Regions from separate parts of the Kitasatospora sp. NPDC127060 genome, predicted to be linked through region 3. Evidence: predicted binding sites of a transcription regulator. Region 3 holds the regulator's gene; each other region holds the start of a gene.
What was found. The regulator HrcA, encoded in region 3, represses chaperone genes, less so after heat shock. The targets are predictions, from matches to a motif close to TTNGCACTCNGNNNNNCNGAGTGCNAA.
Positions count from the first base shown of each region.

Region 1 (3,271 bases), on a different contig from region 3:
GCGCTCGGCCACGCGCCGGCCTGGAGCGTCTACCTGGCCGCTGTCCCGGCCGGGGCGAGCGTGCCGCAGATCGGCGCGATGGTCCGGGCCCGCTGGGTCTCCACGTTCACCGGGGAGGGCGCCTCGCCCGCCGCCGGCGCCAAGGTGAGCACCGCCTTCGCCTTCGAGTCCGTGACGGACGAGTTCACCTTCGTGGTCGGCCCGATCCTGGCAGCCAACATCGCCGCCTTCGCCAGCCCGGCGGTCGCGCTGGTCGTCGAGGCCTCGCTGACCCTGGTCGGCGGTCTCGCCTTCGCGGCCCAGCGGCGCAGCGCCCCGGCCCGGATCCTCCCGCAGCCCGGCGTGCGGCGCGCCTCGGCGCTGGCCTCGCCCGGCGTCCGACTGCTGGTCGGAGCCTTCCTCGGGGTCGGCGCGGTGTTCGGCGGCATGCAGGTGTCGGTCAACGCCTTCGCCGACTCGGTGGGGCAGCACGACTCCGGCGGCACGGTGTACGGGATCTTCGCGGGCGGCTCGATGCTGGCCGGCGTGCTGTACGGCGTGATCGCCTGGCGGCGGCCGGTGCAGCAGCGGATGGCCATGAGCTACACGATGCTGGTGCTGGGCTGCTCGGTGCTGTGGGCGATGCCCAACCTGGTCGCCCTGACGGTCGCCGGGCTGGTCTGCGGCCTGGCCATCGCCCCGACCCTGATCAGCGGCTACACCCTGGTCGAGACCCTGGTCGCGGACGGCGCCAAGACCGAGGCCTTCACCTGGCTGACCGGTGCGATCGGGCTGGGACTGGCGTTCGGCTCGATGGCGGCGGGCAAGCTGCTCGACGGCCACGGGCCCTCGGTCGGCTTCCTGGTGCCGGCCGTCGGCGCCGGCCTGGGGCTGATCGCGCTGCTGTCGATGCGGCACCTGCTGGTGGCCCCGGGCGGGCCGGGCCGGGTGGTGGCCTCGTCGGCCGAGCGCGGCAACGCGGCGCAGCTGGTCGGCGCGGCCAAGGGCTGAACGCGCGGTGGGCGGTGACGCGGTACCGGCTCATCTCACACCGGATTCGCTGGACTGATCCAACGGAATACCGCATCATTGACCATCGTTAGCACTCATCAGGCGAGAGTGCCAGGAGGAAGACAAGTGCCCACGTACCAGTACCAGTGCACCGAGTGCGGCAGCGGCCTGGAGGCGGTGCAGAAGTTCACCGACGAGGCGCTGACCACGTGCCCCGACTGCCAGGGACGGCTCCGCAAGGTCTTCTCGGCCGTGGGCGTCGTGTTCAAGGGCTCGGGCTTCTACCGGACCGACAGCCGCTCGTCCTCCAGCAGCTCGGTGGGCGCGGGTTCGTCCACCGGCTCCTCGACGTCGTCGACCTCGTCGTCGACCTCGGGTTCGGGCTCGGGCTCGTCCGGTTCGTCGAGCTCTTCCAGCTCGTCCAGCTCGTCGAGCAGCCCGGCTCCGGCCGCCAGCTGACCTCGGTCTCACGAGAAGGCCCGTCGGCCCCGCTTCGCGCGGGGGCGGCGGGCCTTTTCGCGCACCCTCGTCAACCTTCGTGGGTTGGATTAGCTCGTGTGAGTGTACGAAGTTATCCACAGGGGCGGGTTTTCCACAGGCTGTGGGAATCGATTTCCCAGCCGTGGCGGGAACGCGCAGGGTAGGGGTCACCGAGCAAGACCCGACCGAGTCCGGAGGCCCTCCCCATGACGACCACGAGCCTGTCCTTCTCCCTGCCCCTGCCCGCGCCCTCCGTGCCGCCCCGGCGGGAGGTGCCGAGCTTCCCGCCGATCCGGCGCGGCTGCGGCGGCTGGTACCGCTGGCGCCGGGCCGTCCGACGGCTGGGCGGGGTGCCCGCGCTGGTGCTGCTCGCGGTCGCCGCTGCGCTCGCCTCCGGGCCCCTGCAGGCCGGACTGCCGCCGCCCTCGGGGGCCACGGTGGGCCGTACGGGTTGTCAATCCGGGCTCCCGGAAGATCACCCGTAACCCCGGAACGACTTCGTCGTTCGAGGCGGCATGAAAGGCTTCAAGGAATTCCTGCTGCGTGGAAATGTCGTCGAACTCGCCGTCGCCGTGGTCATCGGTGCGGCCTTCACCAACATCGTCAACGCCTTCGTCAAAGGCGTGATCAATCCGATCGTCGGCGTGTTCGGGACGAAGGACCTGGCGTCCTACAGTTCCTGCCTCAAGGGGCCCTGCGAGGTGAGCGCCACCGGAGAGGTCACGTCCGGAATCCTCATCCTGTGGGGGACGGTGCTCAGCGCCGCCCTGCAGTTCCTGATCACCGCCGCCGTCGTCTACTTCGTCCTGATCGTGCCGATGAACCGGATGGCGGCCAGGCGCAAGAGCGTCGCCGAGGTGGCGGCCGAGGCCGAGGCCAAGGAGGTCCAACTGCTGACCGAGATCCGCGACGCGCTGGTCACGGCGCGTTAGAACACGTCTTCAGTCCCCGTGGTGCGGCGGGCGCTGGCTCAGGTACCAGTCCAGCCCCCGCCCACCACTCTCTCCAGCACCCGGGCGGTCGCCCCAGCCGGCGTCGGTGTCGTCCCGGGACTGCTGGTCCAGCGGGTCGCGGAAGACGAGCCGGGCCTTGGCGGGGGCGGGCGTGGAGGCAGGGGTGGAGGTGGAGGGAGGGGAGGAGGGGGAGGGGGAGGGAGGGGCGGGGGTGCCCCGCTCGCCCCGCGCCCCGTCCCGGCCCTGTTCGCGCCCCGGTTTCTGTGCTTGCTCTTGTTCCTGCTCGCTCACCTTGTCCACTCCCCTACTCGCGGTCCGACCTGTCCTTTCAGCCTAGAAGCCTTGCGAGGCTCCCGATGACATGCGCCGGCCCGGGTGCGGAGCGCTCCGCACCCGGGCCCGGGCGGTCGACCTCGGCCGTCGGTCGTCAGGCGGCTTCGAAGCCCGCGTGGTCCGCGATCTTCTTCAGTTCGGCCAGCGCGTGCTTCTCGATCTGCCGGATCCGCTCGCGGGTGAGCCCGTGCTGCTTGCCCACCTCGGTGAGGGTGCGTTCGCGGCCGTCCTCCATCCCGTAGCGGGAGCGGATGATCGAGGCGGTGCGGTCGTCCAGCCGCCCGATCAGGCCGTCCAGCTCCTCGCGGCGAAGCATGACCATCACGGCGTCCTCGGGGGACGTCGCCCCGGTGTCCTCCACCAGGTCGCCGAACTGGGTCTCGCCCTCGTCGTCGACGGACATGTTGAGGCTGACCGGGTCGCGCGCCCAGTCCAGCACATCCTTGATCCGGGCCTCGGTGGTGTCCAGCTCGGCCGCGATCTCGGCCGGCTCGGCCTCCCGGCCCAGCTCCTTG
Region 1 covers NZ_JBHXEG010000047.1:59,077-62,347, reverse strand. Annotated here, with positions in the region: gene ACFWIS_RS24440 (MFS transporter) at 1-990, shown strand, start outside; gene ACFWIS_RS24435 (FmdB family zinc ribbon protein) at 1,117-1,449, shown strand; gene ACFWIS_RS24430 (hypothetical protein) at 1,677-1,955, shown strand; gene mscL (large conductance mechanosensitive channel protein MscL) at 1,986-2,402, shown strand; gene ACFWIS_RS24420 (hypothetical protein) at 2,412-2,714, opposite strand; gene ACFWIS_RS24415 (sigma-70 family RNA polymerase sigma factor) at 2,851-3,271, opposite strand, start outside.
Region 1: ACFWIS_RS24435 (FmdB family zinc ribbon protein) is a predicted target of HrcA. The motif match lies at 1,079-1,105, and genes of this name have one in related genera.

Region 2 (3,271 bases), on a different contig from region 3:
GCGATCGAGGCGGCGTTCTCCAGGGCGGAGCGGGTGACCTTGACCGGGTCGATGACGCCGGCCTTCACCAGGTCGCCGTACTCGCCGGTGGCGGCGTTGTAGCCCTGGCCGGCCTCCAGGTCGGCGACCTTGGAGGTGATGACGTAGCCCTCCAGGCCGGCGTTCTGGGCGATCCAGCGCAGCGGCTCGTGCAGCGCCTTGCGGACCACGGCGACACCGGTGGCCTCGTCACCCGACAGGCCCAGGCCACCGTCCAGCACCTTGGCGGCGTGCACCAGGGAGGCGCCACCGCCGGCGACGATGCCCTCCTCGACCGCGGCACGGGTCGCCGAGATGGCGTCCTCCAGGCGGTGCTTGCGCTCCTTCAGCTCCACCTCGGTGGCGGCGCCGACCTTGATGACGCAGACCCCGCCGGCCAGCTTGGCCAGGCGCTCCTGCAGCTTCTCGCGGTCCCAGTCGGAGTCGGTGCCGGCGATCTCGCCCTTGATCTGGGCGACGCGGCCGGCCACGGCGTCGGCGTCGCCGGCGCCCTCGACGATCGTGGTCTCGTCCTTGGTGATGGTCACGCGGCGGGCGCTGCCCAGCACGTCCAGACCGGCCTGGTCGATCTTGAGGCCGACCTCCTCGGAGATGACCGTGCCGCCGGTGAGGGCGGCCAGGTCGCCGAGGATCGCCTTGCGGCGGTCGCCGAAGCCCGGGGCCTTGACGGCGACGGCGTTGAAGATGCCGCGGATCTTGTTCAGGACCAGGGTCGACAGCGCCTCGCCGTCGACGTCCTCGGCGATGATCAGCAGCGGCTTGGAGGTGCCGGACTGCAGGATCTTCTCCAGCAGCGGCAGCAGCTCCTGGATGGAGGAGATCTTGCCCTGGTGGATCAGGATGTACGGGTCCTCGAGGACCGCCTCCTGGCGCTCCGCGTCGGTGACGAAGTACGGCGACAGGTAGCCCTTGTCGAACTGCATGCCCTCGGTGAAGTCCAGCTCCACGCCGAAGGTGTTCGACTCCTCGACGGTGATGACACCGTCCTTGCCGACCTTGTCGATCGCCTCGGCGATCAGCTCGCCGACCTGGGTGTCCTGCGCGGAGAGGGACGCGACGGCGGCGACGTCGTCCTTGCCCTCGATCTCGCGGGCGACGGACAGCAGGTGCTCGGAGACGGCGGCGACGGCCTTGTCGATGCCCTTCTTCAGGGCGGCCGGGCCGGCGCCGGCGGCGACGTTGCGCAGACCCTCGTTGACCAGGGCCTGGGCCAGCACGGTGGCGGTGGTGGTGCCGTCACCCGCGACGTCGTTGGTCTTGGTGGCGACCTCCTTGACGAGCTGCGCGCCAAGGTTCTCGTACGGGTCGTCCAGCTCGACCTCACGGGCGATGGTGACACCGTCGTTGGTGATGGTCGGAGCACCGAACTTCTTGTCGATGACGACGTTGCGGCCCTTGGGGCCGATGGTCACCTTGACGGTGTCGGCCAGCTTGTTGACACCGCGCTCCAGCGAGCGGCGGGCGTCCTCGTCGAACTGCAGGATCTTCGCCATGTTCCCTATTCCCTCGGGGCTGCGGCCGACCGGCCGCCGAACTACGTGAACCAACGACCACGCCCCGGGCCCCTGTCACTAGGGACACGGATCCGGGGCGGGTCGGAACGACTTACTTCTCGATGATGGCGAGAACGTCGCGGGCGGAGAGGACGAGGTACTCCTCGCCCTGGTACTTCACCTCGGTGCCGCCGTACTTCGAGTACAGGACGATGTCACCGACGGCGACGTCGAGCGGCAGACGCTGGCCGTCCTCGAAGCGGCCCGGGCCGACGGCCAGGACGACGCCCTCCTGGGGCTTCTCCTTGGCGGTGTCCGGGATAACCAGGCCGGAGGCCGTGGTGGTCTCGGCGTCGAGCGGCTGGACCACGATGCGGTCCTCGAGCGGCTTGATGGCAACCTTGCTGCTGGTGGTCACGTCCGAGCTCCCCTTCGGAGATTACGGGGTTGTCTAACGGGTAGTGGCGAACCTGCGGGTCTGCCGTCGCGGGGGTCAGACACACGTCTTCGCATTAGCACTCCCCCAGTGGGGAGTGCCAAGGACGACCATAGGCCGCCGTTAGCACTCAGTCAACCAGAGTGCCAACGACGCGCCCCCGGGACCCGGGCTACGGATGAGTAGCCGTACTCATGTGCGGCGCCCGGACCGACGGCCAGACTCCTGCCATGACCTCGATCCCGATGCGCGTCGGCCCGTCCCGGCTCAAGGACGCGGCACTCGCCCTGCTGGCACTGCCCCTGCTCGGGGGCGTGCTCCCGTTCGTCGTCTTCTGCTTCGTCGCCTGCCTCGGCAACGGGCCCGGCGCCGGGGACGACGGGGACGGGCGCGGGTGGGCGTTCCTGGCCTACGGGATGATCGCCGGTCCGGCGGCCGCCCTGGTGGCGGGCGTCGTCGTGGCCGTGCGCGGCTGGCGCTCCGACTACCGGATCCTGTCGGTCGCCGCCGCGCTCTCCCCGTTCCTGGTGCCCGCCGTCCTCTCCTCGGGCGTCCTGTGGCGGTGAACCGCCCGCACCGCCGCCGACCGGTCAGAATGGCCCGGTGGACACCGAGAACCTCCAGCCCCTGCTGACCCCCGAGGGTCAGGCCCTGCTCGCCGAGCTGCGCGAGTTCGCCCCCGAGGAGGAGCTGGCGCTGGCCACCCGACTGCGGCGGGAGCACCCGGCGGAGCTGGTGTCGGCGGCGTTCGGGCAGGCGCGGCTGCGGCAGCGGGCCCGGACGAAGTTCGGGGCGGACGCCGACCTGATGTACTTCACCCCCAACGGGGTCGAGCAGTCCACCCGGCGCAGCGTGGCCGAGTGGCGGGCCCGCCGCTTCGCCGAGCTGGGCGTACGGCGCCTCGCGGACCTCTGCTGCGGCATCGGCGGGGACGTGCTGGCGCTGGCCCGGGCCGGGATCCACGTGCTGGCCGTCGACAAGGACCCGGCGGCCTGCGCCGCCACCGCGGCCAACGCCGCCGCGCTGGGCCTGTCCGCGCTGGTCGAGGTGCGCTGCGCGGACGTCGCCGAGGTGGACGTCACCGGCTACGACGCGGTGTTCACCGACCCGGCCCGGCGCACCGCGCGCGGCCGGGTGTTCGACCCCGAGGCGTACGCCCCGCCGCTGTCCTGGGCGATCGAGGCCGGCCGGCGGACCCCGATCGGCGCCCTGAAGGTCGCCCCGGGCATCCCGCACGAGGCCGTCCCGGCGGACGCCGAGGCCGAGTGGGTCTCCGACCACGGGGACGTCAAGGAGGCGGTGC
Region 2 covers NZ_JBHXEG010000026.1:48,868-52,138, forward strand. Annotated here, with positions in the region: gene groL (chaperonin GroEL) at 1-1,532, opposite strand, end outside; gene groES (co-chaperone GroES) at 1,645-1,950, opposite strand; gene ACFWIS_RS16880 (hypothetical protein) at 2,199-2,534, shown strand; gene ACFWIS_RS16885 (methyltransferase domain-containing protein) at 2,572-3,271, shown strand, end outside.
Region 2: groES (co-chaperone GroES) is a predicted target of HrcA. The motif match lies at 2,092-2,118, and genes of this name have one in related genera.

Region 3 (3,271 bases):
GCTGCTCGGAGATCTTCGCCAGCTGGCCCAGTCGCTTCTCCAGTGTCGGGTGGGTGGAGAACAGCTGGGAGGCGGTCTCCCTGGCGCTCAGCGCGGGGGCGAAGTAGAAGGCGTTGTAGGGCTGCGACTTGCGCAGGTCCTCGGTCGGGATGGCCGCGATCTGCCCGGTGACCTTGGTGAGGGCCGAGGCCAGGGCGCTGGGCCGGCCGGTGAGCTGGGCGGCGGCCCGGTCGGCGGCCAGTTCGCGGTAGCGGGACAGCAGCCGGGTGAGCAGGAAGCTGATCGCGTAGACGACGATCGACACCAGCGGGATGATCAGCGCCGCGATGGCCGCGTTCTGGTCGTTGCTGTTGCGGTTGCCGCCCATGAACCCGCCGTACATGGCGATCCGGGTCATCGCGCCGGCGAGCACGCCGAGGAAGCCGGCGATGGTCATCACCGCGACGTCCCGGTGGGCGACGTGCGAGAGCTCGTGGGCGAGCACGCCCTCCAGCTCCTCGGGTTCGAGCCGGCGCAGCAGGCCGGTGGTGACGCACACCACGGCGTTCTGCGGGTTGCGGCCGGTGGCGAAGGCGTTCGGCATGTCGTTGTCGGCGACCGCCACGCGGGGCTTGGGCATGTCGGCCAGGGCGCAGAGCCGGTCGATGGTGCCGTGCAGCTGGGGGTACTGCTCCTCGGTCACCTGGTGGGCGCCCATGGCCCGCTCGGTGATCTTGTCGCTGAACCAGAACTGGGCCACGAACAGCCCGCCGGAGATCAGCACGATCAGCGGCCAGGCCCCGCGCAGCAGCGCGATCAGCAGGCCCGTGAAACCGACGTACAGCAGCCCGATCACGAACATCGTCGCGACCATGCGGCCGGTCAGGCCGCGGTCGGGCGCGAAACGGGTGTGCTGGCCCGAGCTCGACATTGCTTGCTCCTCCGTTCGCCGTCGCTTTCGATGCTGCCACCCGGACGGCCCCGGGGCACCACCCGCGCACGCGGAGTGTCGTGCGGCCGTCCGGAACTGCGGGCAGGATCACCCCGGCCGGGCCGTTCCTGCGGTAGGACCCGGGCCGTACACTGGCAGGTACGGTTTTGGCACTCGGGTGTGCAGAGTGCCAGGGTCGGGGCCCTCCTCGGAGCGGCTCGCAGCATCACAGACCGACAACGTGCGAAGACGGAGGTGCGTGCCCCATGGCCGGTGAGGTCCGCCAGCTGGACGACCGCAAGCTCGCCGTGTTGCGCGCGATCGTCCAGGACTACGTCGGGACGGAGGAGCCGGTCGGCTCCAAGGCCCTGGTGGAACGGCACAACCTCGGGGTGTCCCCGGCCACGGTCCGCAACGACATGGCGGCGCTGGAGGAGGAGGGGTACATCCACCAGCCGCACACCAGCGCCGGGCGGATCCCCACCGACAAGGGCTACCGGCTGTTCGTCGACAAGCTCGCCGAGATCAAGCCGATGAGCTCCCCGGAGCGCCGGGCGATCCGGCACTTCCTGGACGGCGCCGTCGACCTGGACGACGTGGTCACCCGCACGGTGCGGCTGCTCGCGCAGCTGACCCGGCAGGTCGCGGTGGTGCAGTACCCCTCGCTCACCCGCTCCACCGTCCGGCACATCGAACTGGTGGCGCTGGCCCCGGCCAAGGTGATGCTGGTGCTGATCACCAACACCGGCCGGGTCGAGCAGCGGATGGTCGACTGCCCGGGCACGGTCGGCGAGACGGTCCTGGCCGATCTGCGCGCGCGGATCAACGCGCGGGCGGCCGGCCAGCGGCTGCCGGACGTCCCGGGGCTGCTGGAGGAACTCCCGGCGGCCTTCGAACAGGTCGACCGGCCGACCGTCAGCACCGTCCTGGCAACGCTGTTCGAAGCGCTCGCCGAACAGAACGAGGAGCGGATCATGCTGGCCGGCACGGCCAACCTGACCCGCTTCGGACACGACTTCCCGCTCACCATCCAGCCGGTGCTGGAGGCACTGGAGGAGCAGGTCGTCCTGCTCCGCCTCCTGGGTGAGACCAACGACGCCGCGATGACGGTCCGGATCGGGCGGGAGAACGCGTACGAAGGGCTGAATTCCACCTCGGTCGTCTCGGTCGGCTACGGTTCGGGCGACGAGAGCGTGGCCAAACTCGGTGTGATCGGTCCGACCCGGATGGACTACCCGGGCACAATGGGGGCGGTGCGAGCGGTGGCACGGTACGTGGGTCAGATCCTGGCCGAGTCGTAGCAAGCAGCCGCCGTCGGAAAACCCGGCGGCGGTGTCCCAGTCGCACTTCTACAGGCGGAACAAGCGGAGCATTTGGTGGCCACGGACTACTACGCGGTACTCGGCGTCCGACGGGATGCGGGGCAGGACGAGATCAAGAAGGCGTTCCGGCGCCTCGCACGCGAACTGCACCCGGACGTCAACCCGGACCCGAAGACGCAGGAGCGGTTCAAGGAGATCAACGCCGCCTACGAGGTGCTCTCCGACCCGCAGAAGCGCCAGGTCTACGACCTCGGCGGCGACCCGCTGTCGCCCGGCGGCGGTGGCGCGGGCGGTTTCGGCGCCGGCGCGGCGGGCTTCGGCTTCTCCGACATCATGGACGCCTTCTTCGGCGCCGCGGCCGGCCAGCGCGGCCCGCGCTCGCGCACCCGCCGCGGCCAGGACGCCATGATCCGGCTGGAGATCACCCTGGAGGAGGCCGCCTTCGGCACCACCAAGGAACTCCAGGTCGACACCGCCGTCACCTGCACCACCTGCAGCGGCGAGGGCGCGGCCCCCGGCACCTCCGCGCAGACCTGCGACATGTGCCGCGGCAAGGGCGAGGTCTCCCAGGTGACCCGTTCCTTCCTGGGCCAGGTCATGACCTCCCGCCCGTGCCCGCAGTGCCAGGGCTTCGGCACCGTCGTGCCGACCCCGTGCCCCGAGTGCGCCGGCGACGGCCGGGTGCGGGCCCGCCGCACCCTGACGGTCAAGATCCCGGCCGGTGTGGACAACGGCACCCGGATCCAGCTGGCCGGCGAGGGCGAGGTCGGCCCCGGCGGCGGCCCGGCCGGCGACCTGTACGTCGAGATCGCCGAGACCACCCACGCGGTCTTCCAGCGGCGCGGGGACGACCTGCACTGCACCGTCACCATCCCGATGACGGCCGCCGCGCTCGGCACCCAGGTGCCGCTGCAGACCCTGGACGGGCTGGAGGAGGTCGACATCCGGCCCGGCACCCAGTCCGGCCAGTCGATCCCGCTGCACGGGCGGGGCATCACCCACCTGCGCGGCGGCGGCCGGGGCGACCTGATAGTGCACG
Region 3 covers NZ_JBHXEG010000001.1:148,335-151,605, forward strand. Annotated here, with positions in the region: gene htpX (zinc metalloprotease HtpX) at 1-910, opposite strand, end outside; gene hrcA (heat-inducible transcriptional repressor HrcA) at 1,177-2,211, shown strand; gene dnaJ (molecular chaperone DnaJ) at 2,287-3,271, shown strand, end outside.